Regions from separate parts of the Paenibacillus sanfengchensis genome, predicted to be linked through region 2. Evidence: riboswitches for the same ligand, from Rfam matches in the RefSeq annotation. Region 2 holds a riboswitch; the other holds the start of a gene.

Region 1 (11,733 bases), on a different contig from region 2:
ATAATGGAGGTCTTCTTATGCCACGAACGGGACGCCCTCGCGCATTTAACCGTGACGGGGCGGTGGGGGAATTTCAATGCAAGCCCGGGACGGGGTTCCCTACGAGGTTATTGACGCGGCCATCTCTCTACTGATTAGCGTATGGGATACGTTAGCTGCCAAGACTGGCGAGAAGGGGAGCGTTTGAGCAGGACAAGTTTTACTCTTAACGGGGAATACTACAGGAGATGAAACGGACCGGAAGAATGCCGTTGCAGGCAATCCAACAAGTGCGGAAGGGGATGCGGGAATCATGCAAGAGAAGCTTCAATCCATCGATGATTTATCGACAGTTCAGGTAGAAATGCTAATCAAAAGGCCGATTCATGTAGTATTTGAGGCCTTTGCCGATCCTGCGATCACCACCAAATTCTGGTTCACCCAAAGCAGCGGAAGATTGGAACAGGGAAAGCGTGTCCGTTGGGATTGGGAGATGTACGGGGTTGGAGCCGACCTTGAGGTCAAAGAAATCGAAGAGAATAAACGAATCTTCATTGAATTCGACGATCGCACTACAGTCGAATGGACTTTTACGCCGCGAGCGGACCATGAAACCCTGGTCACGATTAAAAACGCGGGGTACACGGGGGGTCAGGAAGAAATTGTAAAGCAAGCCATCGACGCAAAAGGAGGATACACGATTGTGGTTTGCGGTCTGAAAGCTCTGCTTGAACATGGGATTATGCTGAATCTTGTGAGTGATGCGTTTCCGGACGCGCACGTTAATGGCTGACAGCTCTCAGCGCCGGTACTATTAATTAACATATATGAAATTATTTCGTACTATATAGGCTGAACTATTGATTTTGCATAAAAGACAGCAGTGTGAGCTCTGTTCTTATCACAATCTTGCTCGACGCCAATGATTTAAATCAAATTAACGGGAATTCCTCACGTTAATAGGGTGCCTATGCGGCTGCAGGGCACATTAGCTGGAAAACCTCCCGCTAATTCGCTTGAAATTGCGTGTACCGGCAATTTAATCGCGAAATAGATGGAGCTTTTCCAGCTAAATTGGATCCAAGGGCCTAGAGCAATATATTAACGGGAGGTTTTCCCGTTAATATATCGCGGTTAAGTGTGTAAGCTCCAACGGTGGCGCTTTATATCTACAATGGTGGATGTTGACGGAGCATCTTTAGTTCAACCTATATAGGGAAAAAAGGAGAACACAATGCTTCAACACACGGAACGACTAATTCGTCTTCTCAGGAGTCAGCCGAGGCTTCCCGCAGCTATCCTGTCATCCTATTGTCAAGTTATTGCGTTATATGGAGAACGTGAAGACGCTGCGGCACTTTTTAGGCTTTTTCTGGAGCAGCCTGGGGATTATAGACATGTTATGGTGCTTAACCCTGTAATGCGATGCGGGGATCCGGCGCTTGCGGAAGAGATCGATCGTGATTGCTTTGAGCAAAGTAGACTAAAGGACGATATGCCGAGCGATATTTTACATGTATTGGGCTATATGGGCTATGAAAAATACACGGACTATATGGTAGATTGCATCGGAATGGATGACTGGTATCTATCCAAGGATGCGTGTCTCGGGCTTATGCACCTTCCGATCGGACCGCATCATGAGGACCGGTTGAGGGCGGAAATGGAAAAGGTGTACGGGCAGCCGCTTTTTTCCGAGTTTTTGCCGGCGCTTTCTTTTAAATTCAGCGGTCCTGAGATCGTTCCGCGGCTTCAGGCTTGGGGGGATCAGGCTTCCACGGATTGCAACGCCGGGATTCTTTTGGGTATCGCCGCTTATGGGGAAAGTCAGCGGGAGAGGATGAAGCAGCTCCTCTGGAATCCGGGGTGGGAGTTGTACAGCATAGGAACCGGAAGTCACTGGTGGGCTTACTTTGGCATGCAGATGGTAAAGTTATCTTTCCGCGAACTTATTTCGGATATTAAGAATGATACCCCATTGGAACAGGAGAACCGCGATTCGGGAGAAGTGGATAAGCAGCTCATAGAACATAAGCTGGACGTACTTCACGATTTGCTTGACCTTAAGCTGAGTCACCCGTTGAGTTCGCTTCGGTTTGTCCAGGAAGTCCAAGAGGACTTAATGGAATTGTACACGCAATTGTTCGAATGGAGCACCGAGCATCAGGATGACTCGCTAACCGGGCGAATCGGCTATTATTTTGGACATGATCATCCGCTAGCGGATAAGTATCTGCAACTGAGTAAGAGGATGGAAGAGGGAATATTCCGGGAGTTGGAACGTGAGATCTTTCGAAAGGTTTAACGTAAGCGATTTGCAACATAGACAAGAAAGCCTCACTCCATATGAGTGAAGGCTTTTTCTTTTTTAAACTATACCAATACAAGTTGCTCTTTAAAGACTCCTTCAGCTTTTCTTTAGATTTATCCTCGCAAATTCCTTAGAATTTTTCGGTATTATGTTTCTGTCTAAAACACAACGAGGAGCAGAAACATGATCAGTAATACCATCATACAGTTCGTTGAGCACTATGGCTATCTTGCTTTTTTCTTAGCCTTCTCGCTAGGTCCATTCGGAGTCCCGGTCCCCAATGAAATAACAATACTAACTGGCGGTATTCTGAGTAACGCCGGTGTTTTAGACCCGTGGAAAACATATGTTTTCATCTTAGTTGGCCTGTTGACATCCATTACGAGTTCTTATTTTGCAGGCAGAATTTTTGGGAAAAAATTAAAAATAAGATTTCAACATCATCGCCACTTCCAGAAAGCTGAAAAGATTTTAAAACAACAAGGAGATAGGGCCATATGTATTGGATTTTTTATTCCAGTTATTCGGTATATCATCCCTTTATTTGTTGGATTAAGCGGGGTTAGATTCAGAAAATTTGCCCTGGTATCATCATTAAGCGCTTTATTATGGACGGTCACATTTTTTACGGCTGGCAGGTGCTTGGGGGGAATCCTATTTTAAATTCACATAATTGATTCTATCGCCAATTCTAGCCCATCAACAACGAGAAAAAAATTATCATATTGGGGGAGTAACTGTTGAATATCCGTGAATGTCTGCTTTTTTTGCAAGGTTTTCTCAAAAATCCACAGCGAGTGGGAAGTGTTATACCGAGTTCTCGATTTTTAGCCGCTAAAATGCTTCAGTCTGTACCATGGAATGAGGTAAAGTCGGTAGCGGAGCTCGGGTCAGGTACAGGTGCTATCACACGTTTCATGAAAACACAGCTAACCGGAGCAACTAAAGTGATATTGTTTGAAAGAGATAAGAAGATGAGAAATAATCTGAAGACAGAATATCCCGATTTCGTATGTTATTCGAATGCATGCCAACTAGTTAAAAAAATGAATCAAGAGGACATCAGTCACCTTGATTGTATTATTAGTGGATTGCCATTCTTTAATTTTACGAGTGAAATGCGAGAAACTTTACTTCGCCAGATTATAGAGGCACTAAAACCAGGAGGGATTTTTGTCGCTTATCAGTACTCTCTTCAAATGAAAAAAAAATTTGCCGAAGAACTAATTATTGAAAAAATCGAGTTCGTGCCCTTCAATTTCCCCCCGGCTTTTGTTTATACTTGTCGCAAGAGGGGAATAATTCAAAATGAAATAGAGTAATAGCTTGGAGCGATTTTAGTAGCCATACTATAAAACAGAACAGGAGCAGCATGAAATGAATACCGTGCTTATCGTAGATGACGACTCGGAAATTAGAGATGTCATTCATGTATATTTGCGTAATGAAGGATACCATATCATAGAAGCTGTAGACGGTCTGGAAGCGCTGGATATCATAAAAACGACCTCGATCCAACTCGTTATCCTGGATGTCATGATGCCGCGAATGGATGGAATTAAAGCTTGCATTAAAATAAGGGAAATTTCGAACACTCCCATTATCATGTTATCGGCCAAGGAAGAAGATATCGACAAAATCACAGGTCTTACTACCGGAGCGGACGATTACATGATAAAACCCTTTAATCCGTTAGAATTGCTCGCTCGGGTAAAAGCTCAACTGCGACGACAAGCATTAATAGGAAAAGAAGAATTTAACTCTCTGATCCTCATCAAAGACCTTGTTATTGATAAGACTAAACATTCCGTTTTGTTGAAAGGAAACCAGATCCCGCTGACCCCGCTTGAGTTCTCAATTCTAGAGCTGCTTGCAAGCCACCCTGGACAAGTATTTAGCTCTGAGAAGATTTACGAAAGCGTTTGGAAAGAACCGTATGGATATTCAGATAATACAGTAATGGTGCACATTCGAAATTTGCGGGAAAAAATAGAGGAATCTCCAAGAGAGCCCCGCTATATCAAAACGGTTTGGGGAGTTGGCTATAAAATTGACTGAACATGTACAAAAGCCGATAAGGAAAAAAAAGATCCAGGTCAACATATTAATCAGAACAGTTCTAAGTTTAATTATTGCAATCGCTAGTAATGATTTGCTCATTTTACTATTCTCAAAGGTTGGTAATGAAATGGGGTGGGATGGGTTTCTCCATTTCTTTCCCTATCTTCTTACGCCCTTGTTTATTGTTAGCTTTATTCTTACTTTTTTAGTTTTAACACGACGAATTGTGAAAGACTTAATCAATTTGGAATATGGGCTTCAAATTATTTCGGAGGGGGATTTGAATTATCGGGTATCAGTTCATCGGCAAGATGAACTCGGGCGGGTCGCGTTTAACATTAATCGAATGACAGAGCGTTTGCAACAGCAGATTGTAAAGGAGCGTGAAGCAGAAAAATCCAAGATGGAGATGATCACAGGCATTTCACATGACTTGCGTACGCCTCTAACAAGTATTATCGGCTACATTGAGCTTTTAAGAACAGACTCATTTCAAGATAAGGAAGAATATACGCGATTTGTTCAAAACACCTATAACAAAGCCCTTCATTTGAAAAAATTGCTCGATGATTTATTTGAATATACTCGACTTACTTCGATCGAAACCCGACTGGACCTAAAGAAGATCGATGTATTCCAACTTCTCGATCAGTTGCTGTTTGAATTTGAACCGATCGCCCAAGAGAACGGGATCCATATTGTAAAAGAAATAGGGGACTCACCTATTATAACCCTTATCGACAGTGAAAAAATTGCCAGGGCCATCGATAACCTGCTTATGAACGCCCTTAAGTACTCTGTAAAACCGGGAGCCGTTCGTATTTTCATGAAATCGAATCCTAAGCAAATTCATATTGAGGTCGAAAATAAAGGGTATCCACTAACGCTTGAACAAGAAAATAAACTCTTTGATCGTTTTTATAAAGTCGACCATTCACGAAGCAGCGAAGGCATTCAAACGGGGTCCGGATTAGGCCTATCTATTGCCAGAAACATTATTGAGATGCATGGGGGAACCTTAACCCTCAATCATATAAATAACATCTTTAAATTTACTATTATTTTGCCTCGATAAAGAAAGCAAAAAGGTGAATAAAAACCTCCACTCATAGAGTGAGGCTTTTATTCACCTTTTTGAAATTTAACGAACCCTTCACATGCTGCTCCCTAAAGACTCCAGCAACTCATTCATTTTATCCGTATCCTCGCTAACCCGATCAAACTCTTGATCCGTGAGGGTCAGCTGTTTTGCTTGGGTAAGTAATTGTTCTGCAAGATCTGGATCGTCGTTGGAAAAAGCCAAGTCCGCCCGCAGGATCAGGGCTTTATAGCGGAGTTCGTTCGAAACTTCCTTATCGCTCGCCAACATTTTATCGAGCACTTTGCTGGCCGCCGCGTGATCGTCTTTCGAATAGGCCAACCGGTACGCAATTTCATAGGTATTCAGCGGTTGGTTTGGAGTATCCCAGATGGATTCGTCGTGCTGTTTCAATTTGGAACTGTCGTGTCTTTGTCCGATTAACAGATGGTTTCCGGCAGGATCAATCAGATTAAATCGGCGGTCTTCCGATAAATCGGATAGGCGGGTGATTCTCGGGATTCCGGACCGCGGGATTTTATTGTACGTCCGTTTAAAGCGGGCACAAAAATCCTCATAGACTTCATCCACGTTAGGAACATGAATATAGCACATGGCGTAGGATTCTGCGGGGACAAGCTGCTTTAGGCCGAAAAAATGAAGTTCCGCGATGGAATGCCGGACACAGGCATATATATTCGGTTTGGCTTGACGATAGGTGATTTCGAAACCCAACGTTTCATAGAAATCCAGCTGCTCGTCAATAGACTTGCAAGGAAGCAGGGGGATGACATTTTGACTCCGTTCCATCGACAAATAGAACACCTCCACAGTGAAATTGAATATGACCGTTACATATCCGGTGACTCAAAAAGGGAGTTGCTTTGATCAAGGAGTTCTCGAATGCAGCGAATTTCATCCAGCAGGTGAGTTAATCTTTCGCTGGAGAGCTGCTCGGTGATGTGGTTGGTCCAGACGGCATGACGACGTTGAATTTCATCCAGCGCAGTTCGACCTTTTGGCGTGATCACCATAAGCTTGGCCCGGCGGTGATGGGGATTGTCCTCATACCGCATATACCCTTCAGCCACCAAGGAATCGGCTACCTGTTGTATCGCTTGCCGCGTCAGCCCCATTTCACGGGCCACATTCGGTACGGTAACAGGTCCGTGCTCAACAACACCAAGCACTTGCCAGCGGGCACTGCTGAGTCCAACGGGTTGAGTCAGTTGATCCCCGGCATCCAGCAATTGGCGGTTGAGGCGGAATATTTCGATGATCAGGTCGGAAAAAGCGCTGCTTTCAGGGGTTAGGTTATGGCTCATAATGACAACATATTAACAAAATGACAAGGTGTTGTCAAAGTGTTTTTAAATAAAAAACCACCGAAAGGGAACCTTTCAACGATATGCTTCGCCTATATATTGAAGATCAACTTAGGAAGTGATGATAATGCAAGAGAAACAAGCGTGGATTCAGCGCTGCAGGGAGGGCGACCGCGAGGCCTTTTACGTTCTGGTGGAACCGCTGCTGGATCGGGTTTACAGCACGGCGGCAGTGATTTTACGCTCGACGCATTTGGCGGAGGACGCCGTACAGAACGCGCTGATTGAAGCCTATCAGGCAATTATGAACGGAAAGGAAATCCGCCATTTTGCTCCCTGGTTTAAACAAATGGCCGCAATGAGGGCGATCGATTTGGCTAGAAAGCGGTCGAAGATTCACCGGATGACGGCGGGGGATCTGGAACAATCGGAACCGGTGGACCAGCAGGCGCAGCCGATGGAGGCACTTTTGCAAAAAGAAGAGCAGGACAGCCTGCTTTCCCAAGTCATGTCGCTGGACTTCCAACATCGTTCTGTGGTGCTGCTTTTTTACTATCAAGAGATGTCCGTGGAGGAGATCTCGACCGTGCTGGGCGTGAAGGAGGGAACGGTAAAATCGCGGTTGCACCGCGCGCGGCATAAGCTGCTGAAGCTTTATCAATCAGATGAGAATAAGAGGGGGATGAAACGTGTTGGATGTAAGGAATGAAGCGGATATAAAAAAAGAGATCGGACAGTCGCTGGACCAGTTGGCCGCTCCCGAGTCGCTGCGGGATTTCGCCCGGAATATCGCGCTGTACAGTGAAAACAAAAAGGTAGACAGCCGTAGGACGGTGAGAAGGCCCTGGATCACCGGGGTAGCCGCGGGGGTCGCCGCCGTTTCGCTCCTGTTCGTTACGGCCGAGCTGTCCCCGGCGTTTGCCAGCATGCTCAAGCAAATTCCCGGCGTTTCGGTCGCCGCCGAATGGCTGGATTCCATCCGCAGCCGGGACGGGGTCGAGAACGCCGCCGCCCATAAGTACATGCCTTTTGAACCGGTGGTGCAGCAGTTTGGCGAGATGAAGGTGAGCTTGGCGGATGTTTACCTGACCGGCGACAAATTGATGTACAAAGCCTTCATTCAGACGGATGAACTTCAGGGCCATATTGCTAAAGATCCCGACGGAAGCCTGAGCCTCGACCGAACAGCCAACTTTTACGCCGTGGAGAGCCTGGATTTTGACATGGTTAAAGGGGACGGTAGCGAGGAGGTGATTACCGACCAGGAGACGGGAAAGCCGATTTTCGTGATTTCCGACATTATTGACTTGGATTCGGAGGCAGTTCAAGCGTTTCTGAAGGGAAACCCCGATACCTTGCGTTTTGAAATTTTTGTGGGTAATCATGCATCCGGCCAGGCGGACCGGAAGTATGCCATGAATGTACCGTTTTCGCCCGCTCAGCGGGTGGAAGACCGGATCATTCAGGCCAACCGCCGGATCGAGGTTGCGGGCGACCCGGATATCGGGGCCGTGGTGCTGGATAACATCCAGATTACTCCGCTGAATACCTACGCCGAGCTTCGGTTGGACAACAGCGCCGATTATATGCTGGATCTTGGGTTGAGCGAGGACGGGATGCGGGATGCGATTACACTAACCGACAACAACGGCAAGGTGTATCCGCTGGATTCCTACGGGACGAAGTATCAGCCGGTGAATGACCGGTTTCAGCCGGGCGTGATCAAATTGACGTTCAATTCCTCTCCGTTTTTTGACGAAACGGTGAACCGTCTCACGCTTCACGTCGGCGCCGTGGAAGTGACGGACTGGGCAAAGAGCGCTTACTTTACGCTCGACCTCAACGGAGAACTGCCGAAACCGATCACTTTTAAAACCAAGGAAATGACGATTACGGAAGCGCGGTATGAGGATGGGTTTTTAAAGCTGAAGGTGTTACAGCGGGCGAAAGACCGCATGAGCGTCCGTTTTGATATTCCATCCTTGCGTCCCGACAAGGAGAAATCCCCGGAGCTTTGGGAGGAGTATTATGGGGAAAAAGCGGACTTGAGAAAGGAACTGATTATTCCGTCCGAAGGGAAAGAGGAATACGAATTGGCCTTCCTGGTTCCCAAACAGGATACCTATGAAATTCGCATGAAACGGGAGACGGATCCCGTTCTGATTGATAAAACGGAAGATTTCGATCTTCGCTGAACTCCGGATAAGAGAAATAACAAGCCCCGGCGTTAAAACAGCCTGATAGGATACCGGAAGGATATGCTTTTCAGTCTAGCGAAATCATGCCGCCATACCCTCATTTTCTTAGCCAAACATATCAAACTATGCTAAAAGAACTCAAAGCAGAGGCAAAAGGTAAAACCTATTACGCTATATAGTTTGAACTATTGATTTGCATACCAGTAACCCGTTAGACAACCTTGATTAACATAGAATTCCTGCAATTCTGCAGGAATTTCCGACGAAATAGGCCCGTTCCTCTAAAATCGCTAGTAATACCTGCAGATTTGCATCTTTTGGAGTTGGAGCTGGAAGTGCGCTAGGCACCTTGATAACCTAGCCGTGGGCTTAATACGGATTTGGATGTCTGTGGGCGTGAGACTACTTAATTATCGAGCACCTCACTCCAAATCATAGTTGAAGCAGCGGAGTCTTATTTTCTCCTACTACGCTGTCTGATGGGGCACAATACAGCGGGGTAAAGGGTTCTTTGTTTCGAATTAAAGGGAATTCTTCCCGTTAATTTGGTGCGTATGCGGCTGCAGAGGCGAATTAACTGGAAAACCTCCCGTTATTTCGCCTGAAATGGTGTGTATCGGCAATAGGGCCGCGAAATAGATGGAGCTTTTCCAGCTAAATCCGAACGAAGAGCCAGGAGTGGTACATTAACGGGAGGTTTTCCCGTTACTTGTAAATTCCGACGCTGGAGCTTTATATCTACAATTGTGGATGTCGGCAACGTATTTCCGTGATCCGGATCAGCTCCCAATAAATGCAGGGGAGGATAACGCAACCCAGCTGGAGTACCGGATTTCCGTCTATAAAAATAGCCCTCTGACGAAAGAAGAACTCGTCGCGATTGCGGAAAGCATTATGCGAGAGTGACAAGAGAACACTATTTAGCTTGATCAAAGGGTCCGCGTGCGTGGCGGGCTCTTTTTTTTCTTCAAAATCATGAATACCTCTTCCGGGGTACGGGGAGGGGCACAGTCCGCCATAGCCACAGGGGACTTTTTCTAATCCTGACGCTATTTGCCGCCTTTTGTTGAACTTTGTTTTGTGGTCTACCACTTTATAGGTATTTTTATCAACTATGAGATTTTTCTCATTTTTACAAGTTGACAGGGGAATTTTTTTGAAATATATTGAATTTGTCATTAGCGAATTGGTATTAATTTACTGATCGAAAACTACATATTCGGCACACTAATCGAAAGATTAGGTCGCAAAGCCTTGGAGTCTGCCAATCCGTAAGCGGATTAATGATCGTCCGGCTGCACAGCAATGGATTTTTCGTTGTTTGATGCAGCCGGTTTTTTGTTTTTACCTGTGTTCTCAGCGGATTTTTTCCGTGAGATATAAACATACCCAAGCAGTAAGGAGGGTAGAAGAATAGTGCTTGAAAGGGAGGAATTCCATGAAAAAATGAGGAGGAACCTATGAAACGCGGGTTAAAAATTGCAGTATCCTGGCTATGCCTATTTTCTCTTTTCGTTAGTCCGATGTCCGTATTCGGCGAGAGTTCGAGCTCAGGCGATCCCGTCTGGCCAAGCCCCGGAGCGATTCAGCTCAGCAAAACCGCCACACCAACGGGGAAGCCGGGGGAGTGGGAAATTACGCTCAAGGCTGAGGGGAAAAACGTCAGAACAAGCTCCGACGTGGTGCTGGTGATTGACAAGTCCGACAGTATGGACGATACCATCAACAAGCATAAGAAGATGGATAAAGCCAAAGAAGCGGCAAGCCAGTTCGTGGACCATTTGCTGCTGGAGGGAGCGGACACGCGAATTGCCGTTGTTGCTTTTAGCCAAACCCCCGAGCTTGTGTCCGACTTTAAAAGTCCCGGCCAAAAAGACACCTTGAAGAATGCCATCAAAAAAATCAGTACCAACGGGGGGACGAACATCCAGGCCGGACTGAAACGGGCCCGGGATCTATTGGCCGGCAATTCATCTCATGCCGATCAAAAATTTATTGTCCTGCTGAGCGACGGGGAGCCAACCTTCAGTTACAAAGGAACTCATGGTATCGATTACAACTGGCCGGACAGCCATCATAAGTTCGCGATCGCCTCGTTCGATTATGGCAGTGTTGTCGGCACTGGCAACAGCTATAATCTCAAATTCGATTCCTACGGAATGAATTGGGTCGGCGGACTTTTCGGCGAATACAAATACGAAGTTGAAGACAACGGCATCGGCACTTTCTCCGAGGCGAAATTCGCCAAAGAAGCGGGGTTCAAAATTTTCTCGGTCGGGCTGGACGTCTCCAACAACAGCACAGCGGAAAAAGTACTGAAGAATGTGAAGAGCGAAGGCTACTATTCCGCCAGCAATGAGGATTTGAGCAAAATTTTCGGCGAATTGGCCGGAAAAATCGCTTACGCGGCTCAAGAAGCCAAGGTGGTCGACCCTATGGGAGAGATGTTCAATCTCAAGCAGCAGGGCGCGCAAGTCGGCCCGCAAGATTATTCCGTATCGCAGGGGACGGTCACCTGGAACGCCGCGTCCGAGACCTTTACTTGGGACGTCGGCAATATCGCCGAGGGCGAGCCCGCCACATTTATTTACAAAGTGGTCATGGACCCATCCAAAAACCCGGTTTCTGATGTCCTCTATCCGACGAACGGGAAGACGACCTTGGAATATAAGGACGTAAACCACCGGAAAACTTCGAAGGATTTTGAGGTGCCGAAGGTAAGCATCGGCAACGGTTCCATTCTCATCAAGGGCTACAAAGTCAATGCGGACGGCAAACCCG
Region 2 (11,733 bases):
GAATTACCGACGGTTGAAGAAGAAGAGTACAAACATATTGAAAATTTGGTGCGAGTTGGAAACGTGTTTTTTTTGCAAACTGCTTCCAAAGTTATTGGTAAGGGAGAAATAAAACAATTTTTTATAAAATGATTTTATAAAATGATATAGTACCTTAAGTTAGTTGCATTTTTTTCAATGAACAGGTTGATTATGGTCAGATACACCATGATTGACCTGTTTTTTTGTTATTTTTTAATTCAATCGCAACTATAAAATGCTCCACTGCGACATGGAAGAGGGGAAGGGGCTGTCAAAAAATCTTCCGCAATATATCGGCTGGATAGTCCGACTATAATAAATGTCAGGACGTAACTGAACGCATCCCACGGTTGCCCTAATCCTTATAACAATAGTTCAACTTATAAGCCAAAGCCACCGACTCTCACAACCATTATTCAAGCGGCAATCGTTTTGTTGGGTAGGGGAAACGCATGAATAACGTCTGACTTTCCAGTGATAAGCTTTTTGTCGAATATCACAGAGTAAGCTTATAAAGTTGGTGATAATTGGAGTGACTGTTAAATTCCCCGACGATCTTGATGATTTTGCAGCAAGTCAAGGAGCTAAGACCTGGAAGGACTATCCTAACCCTGAAAACTGGAAGTCAACCGTATTAAATGTCGGGATTGTGGAAGGTTATAATTTTTTTGGGGATGGTTTTGATAAAAATCCATTTGAGTATGTTCCAGTCTCAGAGTAATTTTTGATTCAAGCCAAGATTAGTTAGAGATGAGGTTTACGAGTGGCGTTGGGCAAGGATATGAAATGGTTTCGGAGATACGTTGCCAATACACAACTGTAGATATAAAGCCCCACCGTCAGAGTCTCATCATTAATGGGAAAATCTCCCGTTAATGTACCGCTATTGGCTCTTCAATCGGATTTAGCTGGAAAAACTCCATCTATTTCACGGCCCTATTGCCGATATCCACAATTTCAGGCGAATTAGCGGGAGGTTTTCCAGCTAATTCGCCTCTGCAGCCGCATACGCACCAAATTAACGGGAAGAATTCCCTTTAATTCGAACCAAACATTAGTTGCGGGTCAACAGTGTGAAAAGAACCATTTACACCGCTGTCTAATATGCAAATCATAGTTCAACCTGTGTAGCTGAAATTGAAGTTCAAAAGTTGATTGACTTGCTCAACACCTTGTTTGGCTTCATGCCTTTCAAGGTTTCTTTTTGCGTATAGTGACGTAAGCACGGGGGTTAACGCCCCTTGATTTATAGTCCCAAAGACACAAAACGGAAACCCAATTGGGTTTTTTTTCATGGGAAAGTATTGAAGGATGTAGTAAAATTGACCTGCGCATCAACCGATACACTATTTATGGGACTTATTCTCAAAATTTGATATTTCTTTTTGGCAAAGCTGTCGAAAGGCAGTGACGCAAAGCTATAGGGACTACCTCCTGTCATAGGAAATGTCAGCCAGTTGCTCTTTGTTTGCGGCAGCCTATGGTTTTTTTACTGTGGGCTGTCTTTTTTTGCCCATTTCAGGGACCATTCTGTCGTTTGGGGAGAGGGGATGATAGCGGAATTTGATTAAAATTTTTAATAAATCAAACTTTTACCCAGATATAAATTACAAGAAAGAAAGAGGAGAAACAGGAGATGAAATTACCCCGTCTTGTTGGCGGTATGCGCCAATGGAGCATTGTAACCAAAAATATGGTATTAGCGAGCTTTTCGATTTTGATGACAGGCGTTATTCTCATTGCGTCGAGCTTTTATATTCAGGGGGAGGTTCTGACAAAGCAGTTGGAGTCCGATTCAAAAGCGGTGATGGAAGCCTGGTCGAAAAAGATCACCCCGGCGGAAGCCGCCGAAGCCATGAAAAGTACGGACCGGAATTCACCGATTCAGCAAAAGCTTACGGTGATCTTCGATGACTTATCCGCGACCCATCCGAACGTGGCTCAGGGTTATATTTTCGGCTCGGAAATCGTAAATAACAGCACGCTGATGATCGCTTTCCCAACGGCCGTTCTCGATATGTTCGAAGGAGAGGGCCTGCATTTAGGTGACCAGCTTGGACAGCCCCCGCATCATATCAAGGGCGTTCAAGAGATGTTAAAAACAAAGAAGCTCACCTTTACGAAACCGTACAAAGATGCTTACGGCACCTGGCTGACCGTACTTTATCCGATCCAAGATGAAAGCGGCAAGATTTTCGCTTATATGGGGATGGATTTTGACGCAAGCGTCATTTTGCGGGGACAGCAGGATTTGTTGAAGTACACCTGCCTCGCTTTGGTGGTTATTTTGCTGCTGGTGCTGACAATCCAATACCTATTTACAAAGCGGACCTTCGCGCCGGTAAAAGATCTAATGCATGCCCTGGACCAGTTGAGCCAGGGTGATTTCAGCGTGCGTCTGCAGGAGAGTCAAAGCGAGCTGGGACAGGTCAATGCGAAATTCAATTCCACCGTCGCCCATATGAACGAATTGGTCTCCACCATTAAGGCGGTTTCCACTCAGTCAGCCGAACAGGCGCGTGTCTTGTTTGCGGCCTCGGAGGAAAACCATAAGACCTCGACGGATATCACGAATCATATTGAAGAAATCTCGGACAAGGTGTCGATGCAGAGCAAATCGATTACGGAGAGCGTGACATCGCTGGAGGAAATCAATTCGGGAGTTTCCACGATCGCAGGCAGCACTTCCGCCTTGTCGGAAGCCTCGGTGCAAATGAAGGATCAATCCGAGCTGGGCGGCGAGAATATCGGCAAAGTCATAAAACAAATGGATTCGATTCGGGAATCGGTACAGGATTCCGTCGCCTCGATCGAGCAATTGCGCAAACGTTCCGGTGAAATTGAGGAAATCGTTCAAGTGATTACCCAGATTTCGGCCCAAACGCATCTGTTGTCCCTCAATGCGAGCATCGAGGCTGCGCGGGCCGGCGAGGAAGGCCGAGGCTTTGCCGTGGTGGCCAATGAGGTCAAGAAACTGGCGGAGGAATCGGGCAGCTCGGCGGAGAAGATCGCCGATCTCGTTCACTATATCCAGAACGAAACACTGACCGCCGTCAAGGCGATCAGCGAAGGGGAGCGGAACGTCAAGGCGGGGATCGATGTGGTGAAAGAAACCGGCGAGCTGTTCTATAGCATTTTGGATGCGACGGATTCCATCACGAGCCAAATTCAAGAAGTGTCCGCGGCCACGGAGGAAATGGTGGCGGAGACCGAGCAAATTACCGCGACGATTCGCCAGATCGCCGTATTGGCCGAGCGAAATGCCGATGTATCGGAGTTCATCAAGAACAGCGCCCTGGAACAGCGTGCCTCGGCGGGTAAAATCGTGGATTCGGCCGAGAGCTTGAACGAGATTTCCGGGAAATTGGAGAACATGGTGGAAGAGCTAAAAATATAGAGAGAAAACAAGGAGCTGAGTGAGTGGATACTTTACTGACGGACCGCAAGGTTCGGGACTTTTGGCTAAATGAACTGCAGTTGCCGTTATCCGGTTTCGATATTTATACGGATTCTCCCAAAGTGAATTACGAAGGTGATTCGGCCACAAGCACTCATAGGTTGGTCCTGCCGGAGGACGCTTTGTCCCGGATTAGCAAAGATCGCGACTTGGAAAGCTGGATGCTCACCTGTTATTATGTGTTTTTATTTCGCATGAGCGGAGAAACGGATCAGATTGTCGGAGTAAAAAATTCGGCAGGCGATCTTCTTCCGCTGCGCTTGAACTGCGATGGAAAGACGTCCTTCCGGGATCTCTACCGGGTGGTAAGGGATAAGCGGGCAGCTATGAACGACGTCTATATGCCGCTGAAGGATATCGAGGAAATGATCGGGCATTCGCCCGTGTTTTATACCGTGTTTGGAACAAAACCAGGAGCGGACGGTGCCGCCTTGAGAGGGGAGTCCGCAGGAAGCGCCTATTTGCATTGGCAGTTTGCTTGGTTGAACGGGGGCGGGGAGCTTCGGATCGGTTACGAGCGCCATCTGTTCAAAGCGGGGACCATCGCGAAATTCGCCGCCCATTTCGAATGGATCGTGCGCGCTGTTCTGGAGAATGAAGAACAGGCGATCGGAGCTATTCCGATATTGACGGCCGACGATAAGCTCGCCTACGCGGAACTGAACGACACGGCCAAGGTCTGGCCTTCCCTTCCGGTGAGCATCCCCGGGATGCTGCGAAGCACCGTGCGGCTTCATGGCGACCGCGTAGCTTTGTCCTCCGGGGACCGAAGGCTGACCTACCGGGAGCTGGATTGCGTTTCGAACCGCTTGGCCCGGATGCTGCTGCAGCGCGGGCTGCAAAAGGGCCAGTTCGTGGCCATATTCATGGAGCGCAGTCTGGATGCCGTCATCGCCATGCTCGCCGTCTTGAAGGCAGGCGGCGCGTACATCCCGCTTGATCCGGAGCATCCGGAGGATCGGAACGCCTACATTATCGCCGATACCCGGACCGGCATTGTCCTGACCAAGGAAGGATATGCGTCCCAATTAGAGACGCTTCTGACGGCCGCGGATCGGGAGGTATCCACCCTGTATCTGGATCGGCAGCTTGATGAGGACGATGCCGAGCTTGACCCGGCGTACCTGACTTCGGGAGATGATGTAGCCTATATCATTTACACGTCGGGAACGACGGGAAGGCCGAAGGGAGTTCTTATTCCTCACGCGGGGATCCTGAATCTGGCGATGGCCACGGTGGAGCAGCTTGGACTGCGGGAAGAGGACGTTATTCTCCAATACTCCACCTTCAGCTTTGACGCCTCGGTTTACGATATTTATAGCGCCATTTGCTGCGGCGCCCGGCTGCACCTGCTCTCGAACGAGCAGCGGTATTCGGTCGAGGCGTTCACCGCGGCGATTGAAGAAATGAGCGCGACGCGCATCGGCATTTTGCCGACCGTATTCTTTAACCAACTATCCGCTTATTTAAGTGCGGAGGAGGCTTTAAAATACGGTAGGATCCGCAGCTTCGTCATCGGCGGCGAAGCGCTCCCCGGCGAATCGGTACGGTCGCTGCAGCGAAAGCTGCCGCATCTGCCGGTCATCGTGAATGCTTACGGGCCGACGGAGGTCACCGTGGCGACCACGACGCATTTGATGGATAGCCCGGTCCCGGAGCATCTGAACACCATCAGCATCGGCAAACCGCTGGCCAATTACGAAGTGTTGATCGTGAACGAGCTGCTGCAGCCGTGCCCGGTCAACGTGGCCGGGGAGCTGTTGATCCATTCCGTAGGCCTGGCGAAAGGGTATTTGAACCAGCCGGAGAAGACCGGGGAGGCCTTTATTTCCGATCCGGTCAACCCGGGGTCGGACAAGCGGTATTACCGCTCCGGCGATCTGGTTCGCCTGCAGCAGGACGGCGGCATCGAATACGTCGGCCGGAAGGACCTGCAGGTCAAAATCCGGGGTTACCGGATTGAGATCGGAGAGATCGAAGAGAATTTGATCAAGCATGAGGCTCTCAAAGATGCGGCGGTGATCGTCAAAGAGGACGAGGCCGGGGAAAAGGAGCTCGTCGCTTTCTACACCTCCAAAAACGAAATGCCGGTGGAGAAGGCGGAGCTCGTTGCCTTTATGAAATCCAAGGTGCCGGCTTATATGGTCCCGAGCCATTTCATCTGGCTGGAAGCGATGCCGGTATCGCCGACCGGCAAAATCGACCGCAGGAAGCTCGGCCTGCATGAACTGCCGGAGGAGGAAGGGAACGGAGGGGCCGATGCGGCTCCGCCCGAGAACGAACTGCAGGCCGAAATCGCGGCGGCTTGGGCCAAAGCGCTGCGGCTCCGCGCGGTCGGCATCCATGACGATTTCTTTGAAATCGGCGGCCATTCGCTAAAAATTCTGGAGACGCTCGTGCTGTTGAAGCCCCGTTTCCCGCAATTGAAAATCAACGACTTTTTCGCTTATCCGACGGTAGCCCGGCTGGCCGAACGGGTCACCGAGTTGGCGCAAGCCGCCGCGTCAGGGAAAGGGGCCGCCGCTCCCGGACTGACGGGCGAGACGGTGGATCTGGCCGAAACGCCGCGCCAATTTGGTCCGGGATCTTTGACCGGCGGCAGCCCTATACGTCAACATCACATCCTCTTGACCGGGGCTACCGGGTATCTCGGTTCCTCGCTGCTGCATGAATTGCTGCGGACGTCCAAAACGACCGTGTACTGCTTAATCCGGCCAATGCATGGCCAGGATGCCTATGAACGTTTGCAGCGAGTGATGGAGGGTTACTTTGGCTCCGATGGCGTGTCGCGGATGGAAGGCCGCGTTGTTGCCGTACAGGGTGATCTGGAGCAGCCGGACCTCGGACTGGTTGGTCCGGTCCGCGAACTGCTTCTGGCGAGAATCGACTCGATCATCCACTGCGGAGCCGAGGTGAAGCATTTCGGCGAGGCCGAGTACTTCCACCGGGTCAACGTGGAGAGCACGGACCGCCTGTTGGCCTTGGCCCGCGGGAGAGAGGTCCGCTTTCATTACGTGTCCACGCTCGGGATTCCTGAGGATCTGGCCATGGCCGGGCAATGGGAAACGTTTATCTCGGAGGACGGATACCGTGATCCGAGCCTGGATACCGGCAATGTGTACACCAACAGCAAGCTGGCCGCCGAGCGGCTGGTCGTCCGCGCCTGCGAAGAGCAAGGCGTTCCGGCGACCGTGTATCGCGTCGGAAATCTGTCCTGCCATTCGGAGACCGGCGCTTTCCAGCGGAACATCGACAATAACGCCTTCTATCGGATGCTGAAGTCGATGCTTCTGCTGGGGAAAGCGCCGAGCGTCAGCTGGCAGGTCGATCTGACGCCCGTCAACTTCGCGAGCGGTGCAATTGCGGCCCTGGCTCTGCAAGAGCGGACGCCCGGGCGGCTGTTCCACATCTGCAATCCAGTGCAGCTGCCTTATGCGGAAATGGTCGACTCCTTCCGCGCCCTCGGGTACCGGATTGAGCTGCTGGATTGGGCCGAGTACGAATCCTGGCTGCTCGATGCGACCCGGCCGAAGGACCAGGCGGGGCTGGAGCTGGCGATAGCTCAACTGGAAGGAGACGGGGCGAAGAACTCCCCGTTCCGGTTTGCCTGCCCGCAAACCGTCGAGTACCTGGAGGGTACGGGGATCACCTGTCATGTTCCCGATTCGGAGTACATCAAGCGATTGGTGCAATATGCGACAGGTGTAGGGTATTTCCCGAAATCTTCATAAGGTCGGCCGAATTAATGAGAGTATAGAGGTGACGGATGCTCTTCCTGAAATGAAAGTTCGGGAAAGGGCATCCGTTTTTTTAACGCAGGCAGCGACCGGCCCTTTTAAGGTTGCGTGCATGCCGAACCCGCAAGTTATAATAGATCCAGAAAGGGGCGTACGACATTTGACCTACCAACTGGATATCGAGTATAAAGCCATATACGAACTTGCGAATAGTCTTCATACGTATATTTGCCGCAAGTCGCACAAGAAAATCATGCTGGCCCCTAACTGGGTGAAAGAAGTCGGGAGGACCTTAACTCCGGAATTTGCTTCACTGCTCGGCCGTATGGAAGTGGATGCGGATTGGAAATGGACCTATTTGCTGCTTTATTTATGCCGGGAAGGGGAGCATGCCGAGGACTTCCTGTCCTGGCTGGAGGGGAAATCCGTGGGCGACCTCTATGAGCTAATGGCGGAATACGGTCAACCCTTTCCGAAGGATATGGGGCAATTTCGCTCTCGCACGCTATCCATATTTCCCCAATGGAATGAACAATACTTTAAGCATACCGATTCGGCGATCCGGGAGTCGCTTCGGCTGGAAGCGGAGCGCAGGAAGAAAGAATTGGCTGCGCAAGAGCGGCACGGCGATTTGGCGGAGCGCATGACCCGTGGCCTGGTTTTTGAACCCAAGGAAGGACTGGAGCGGCTCGTATTGGTTCCGCAGTATCATTTTCAACCCATGAATGTGATTTATCATTTCGGCAAAATAACGCTGTGCCATTACTCCGCGAGAGTATCCAACGACAATCCGTCCGCATTCCCTCAACCCGAATATCTTACGATTCGCGCTTTGGGGGAACAGAACCGGTTGAAAGTTCTGCGCTTGTTGCACGAGGGTCCGAAAAGCTTCAGCGAGATTGTCCGCCACCTAAACATCTCGAAGGGGATTACGCATGACCATATCTCCAAGCTGAGAACGGGCGGCTTGATCCGGGCTCATATCGAGGGCGAAACGGTGACCGAATACAGCTTGCGTCTCGACTCGTTGGAGGAGTTGCAGAAAAAACTCATGGCCTATATTACCAACGAATAAAATGGATATGTTAGCCACCGCTGCCAAGGCAGGGTGGTTTTTTGTTTTGTAAAAAGAGAAATAAGGTAAAGTTCTCTATTTACAGAACTTACCGGCGGATCTATAATATGCATTAACAATTACATAGTTATCTCATCGGAATTAACCGAAATATACAAGAATAGGGGAGAAGGAAATGAAAAGAAACAGGATTGCCGCATTAACCGCAGCCGTATTGATGAGTTCGCTGGTGTTGTCCGCATGCAGCGGAGGAGCTTCCGACGATAAGGGCCCCACTGGCAAAGCTGCGGCCGCCACATCGGGCAATCCATCGGCGGTGACGGCGGAAGGAGGCGCGGCCTCATCCGGAGATGCCGGCGGAGTCCTCTTGGCGGCCGATTTAGCGAAGCTGCCGGACGTGGCTAAACAGCGCACGGATACCATTATCGTGGGGCTCACCGATCCGAGCGGCGCGTTCACCCCTTATTTCCACCAAAGCGGCTATGACGGCAATGTTTCTTCCTTGCTGTATACCCCGCTCGTAACGGTGGACGACAAAGGATTGCCGAAGGCGGGACTCGCGGAAAGCTGGGAAATTTCCGAGGATCAACGGACCTATACGTTTCATCTGCGGAAAGATCTGAAATTCAGCGACGGTTCTCCGTTGACGGCGGAGGATGTGGCGTTTACCTGGACGCTTCTGCACGATAAAGCATATGACGGAGACGCGCAGCTCCCCACGCTTCAAATCGAGGGCGGGGCGGCCTATAAGGAGGGGAGGGCCCCCGCGATTTCCGGAATTACCGTCGCGGATCCGCTGACCGTAACGGCGAAGCTGGAGAAGCCGAATGCCATGGCCCTTGTAATTTTGGGCGGGGACGTTCTATCCAAGGCTTATTACGGCAAGGATTACAAATTCGGTCAGTTGGACTACATCAAAAAGCTGCACGAAAAGCCTCTCGGCAACGGGCCTTATGTGCTTGAGAAATTCATTCCCGGACAGGAAGTAAGGTATGTGGCCAACGAGCATTATTATGCCGGCAAGCCAAAGACAGCGCGGTTTATCTATAAAACGTCCGAAGGGGATACTTGGCAGTACCTCGAGACCGGTGAAGTGGATTATGCTTCGTTCAGTGCGACGAAAGAGAATATCGATAAGCTCAAAAGTTTGGGCTTCGTCAATATACTGCCTTATACCCCGAGCACCTACGGTTATCTTCAATTAAATCTGGAGCACGACCAGCTCAAGGATAAGAAGGTTCGGCAGGCTCTCACCTATGGTTTGGACCGGCAAAGCATTTATGTGGATGCGAACCAGGGAGCCGGCCAGGTGGCCAACGTCCCCGCTTCGCCGATTTCCTGGGCTTATACGGAAGAGAGCATCAATGCGTATCCTTATGACCCGGTGAAAGCGAATCAGCTTCTCGATGAAGCCGGTTGGGCCAAAGGCCAGGGCGGGATCCGCGAGAAGGACGGAAAGAAGCTGTCGATTCACTTCCTGGGCACCAAGAACGCCCAAACGGACATTTTTATTGCGGTCGCCAAGGAAAATTTCGATGCCATCGGCGTTGAATTCGTACCTGAAATTTTTGCCGACTTCAACGCCCTGGTTTCTAAAGTCGAAGGCGGCGACTATGATATCGCTTCGTTCTCCACACCGATGCTGACGGACCCGTCGGAAGGGGTGCTGCAATTTGTGGACGGGGAAATCAAGGGCTACGACAATCCCAAGGTGAAGGAGCTTTATGACAAGGCGCTCTCAACCACCGATATCGGGCAGCGGAAGGCCGTTTATCAGGAGCTGTTCCAACTGTTGAACGACGAGCTTCCGGTTATTTTTACAAGTTACAAAAAGACGGTTTACGCCTACAACGGGCGCATTCAGAACCTTTCCGTCAGTCCGTTCACCGGCTTGTCCTCCAGCTTGCCGAATTGGGAATTGAAATAAAAATAGGCCGTCGCTCCGGTTTTTGGAGTGGCGGCTTACATAAGGGGCCGGATTATGAGCGCTTATATAAGCAAAAGGCTGATCTATATGACCTTAATTCTGCTTGCCGCATCCTTGCTCATCTTTAGTTTATACGCCTTAACCCCCGGCGATTTTATCAGCGGCAATATTAAACTTTCGCCGGAGAGAAAGGCCGAGCTCCGGGAAATCTATGGCTTGAACAAACCGCTGCTGGAAAGGTACGCCTTATGGATGAAAAACGCGCTGCATGGCGATTTCGGCTATTCTCTCGCCCAGCAAAAGCCGGTTCTGACGCTTTTTAACGAATATATATGGAACTCTTTTCTGCTGGCTGCGGTGTCCACCTTTTTTACCTGGGTCATTGCGGTTATTGTGGGCGTTATTTCCGCCTACAAACAGTACTCCTGGTTTGATACGGTGGTGCTGGTCGCCGTGTTTGCGGCCATGTCGCTGCCTTCCTTTTTCATCGGCTTATTCCTGATCAAAATCGTGGCCGTCGATTTGAAGTGGCTTCCGCCGGGGGGAATGCTGACGACGGGAAGCAATGCGGCAGGTTGGGCTTATATTACCGAAGTCATTCGCCATATGACCTTGCCCGTGATCGTCATGACCATTTTGGGGGTGGGGTCGCTGACGAGGTACTTCCGTTCCAATATGATCGATGTGATCAAGCAGGATTATATCCGGACAGCCAGAGCCAAGGGGCTGAAGGAAGGGAAAGTGCTATTTACCCATGCGCTTCGCAACGCCTTGCTGCCGGCGATCACCTTGGTGGGCTTCGAGCTGCCCGCTCTATTCGGAGGTTCGTTGATTATTGAGAAAATATTCAACTGGCCGGGAATCGGTCAGCTGTATATGAGCTCTTTCTCTTTGCGGGATTATCCTTTATTGATGGGATTCACGATGTTGATTGCCGTTTTAACGGTCATCGGCACACTCTTGTCCGATCTGTTGTATCGCATGGCCGACCCTCGCGTCAGGCTTCATTAGGGGGTGGAAGAAATGGACAATATTGAAACAATTGAGACGAGGGCGGCGAGACCGGGGACTCGCCCGTCCGGAAGGTCTTCGCTTTGGTCGCAGGCGTTTCAACAATTATTGAAAAACAAATTGGCCGTCTCGGGACTGGCCGTCGTGGTGTTTATGGGAATCGCCTGTTTTGTGGGTCCACTTTTTTCTCCGTATACGGACAATAAAGTGAATATGGCTCTGATGAACAGACCTCCAAATCTACAGCACTGGCTGGGGACCGATAAACTGGGGAGGGATGTATTGACCCGGGTCATGCAAGCCGGGCGCATCTCCCTAACGGTCGGTCTCGCTTCCATGGTCTTATCCGTATTTCTGGGAACCTTGCTTGGAGCGGTTGCCGGTTACTACCGGGGCATCGTGGATCAGGTCATTATGCGAATTGCCGATTTGCTGATGACCATCCCGGGACTGCCGCTTCTGTTTATTTTTGGAGCCTTGTTGTCGGATTGGAAGGTGCCTACCG

What was found. A riboswitch is a leader RNA that binds a small molecule or an ion and turns the genes downstream of it on or off. The one in region 2 is predicted to bind cyclic di-GMP.
Region 1: linked by a shared signal. The riboswitch ahead of V4U84_RS11115 (S-layer homology domain-containing protein) and the one ahead of V4U84_RS23015 (methyl-accepting chemotaxis protein) in region 2 are both predicted to bind cyclic di-GMP.

What each region holds. Positions count from the first base shown of each region.
Region 1 covers NZ_JBAGJC010000004.1:393,775-405,507, forward strand. Annotated here, with positions in the region: gene V4U84_RS11065 (SRPBCC family protein) at 293-772, shown strand; gene V4U84_RS11070 (hypothetical protein) at 1,382-2,284, shown strand; gene V4U84_RS11075 (DedA family protein) at 2,474-2,953, shown strand; gene V4U84_RS11080 (class I SAM-dependent methyltransferase) at 3,031-3,612, shown strand; gene V4U84_RS11085 (response regulator transcription factor) at 3,668-4,348, shown strand; gene V4U84_RS11090 (sensor histidine kinase) at 4,341-5,426, shown strand; gene V4U84_RS11095 (bleomycin resistance protein) at 5,505-6,245, opposite strand; gene V4U84_RS11100 (MarR family winged helix-turn-helix transcriptional regulator) at 6,281-6,754, opposite strand; gene V4U84_RS11105 (RNA polymerase sigma factor) at 6,882-7,463, shown strand; gene V4U84_RS11110 (hypothetical protein) at 7,444-8,949, shown strand; cyclic di-GMP riboswitch class I at 10,164-10,255, shown strand; gene V4U84_RS11115 (S-layer homology domain-containing protein) at 10,413-11,733, shown strand, end outside.
Region 2 covers NZ_JBAGJC010000016.1:25,141-36,873, reverse strand. Annotated here, with positions in the region: gene V4U84_RS23025 (hypothetical protein) at 1-132, shown strand, start outside; gene V4U84_RS23020 (hypothetical protein) at 554-742, shown strand; cyclic di-GMP riboswitch class I at 1,399-1,486, shown strand; gene V4U84_RS23015 (methyl-accepting chemotaxis protein) at 1,658-3,418, shown strand; gene V4U84_RS23010 (non-ribosomal peptide synthetase family protein) at 3,442-7,209, shown strand; gene V4U84_RS23005 (ArsR/SmtB family transcription factor) at 7,376-8,290, shown strand; gene V4U84_RS23000 (ABC transporter substrate-binding protein) at 8,466-10,217, shown strand; gene V4U84_RS22995 (ABC transporter permease) at 10,272-11,228, shown strand; gene opp4C (oligopeptide ABC transporter permease) at 11,241-11,733, shown strand, end outside.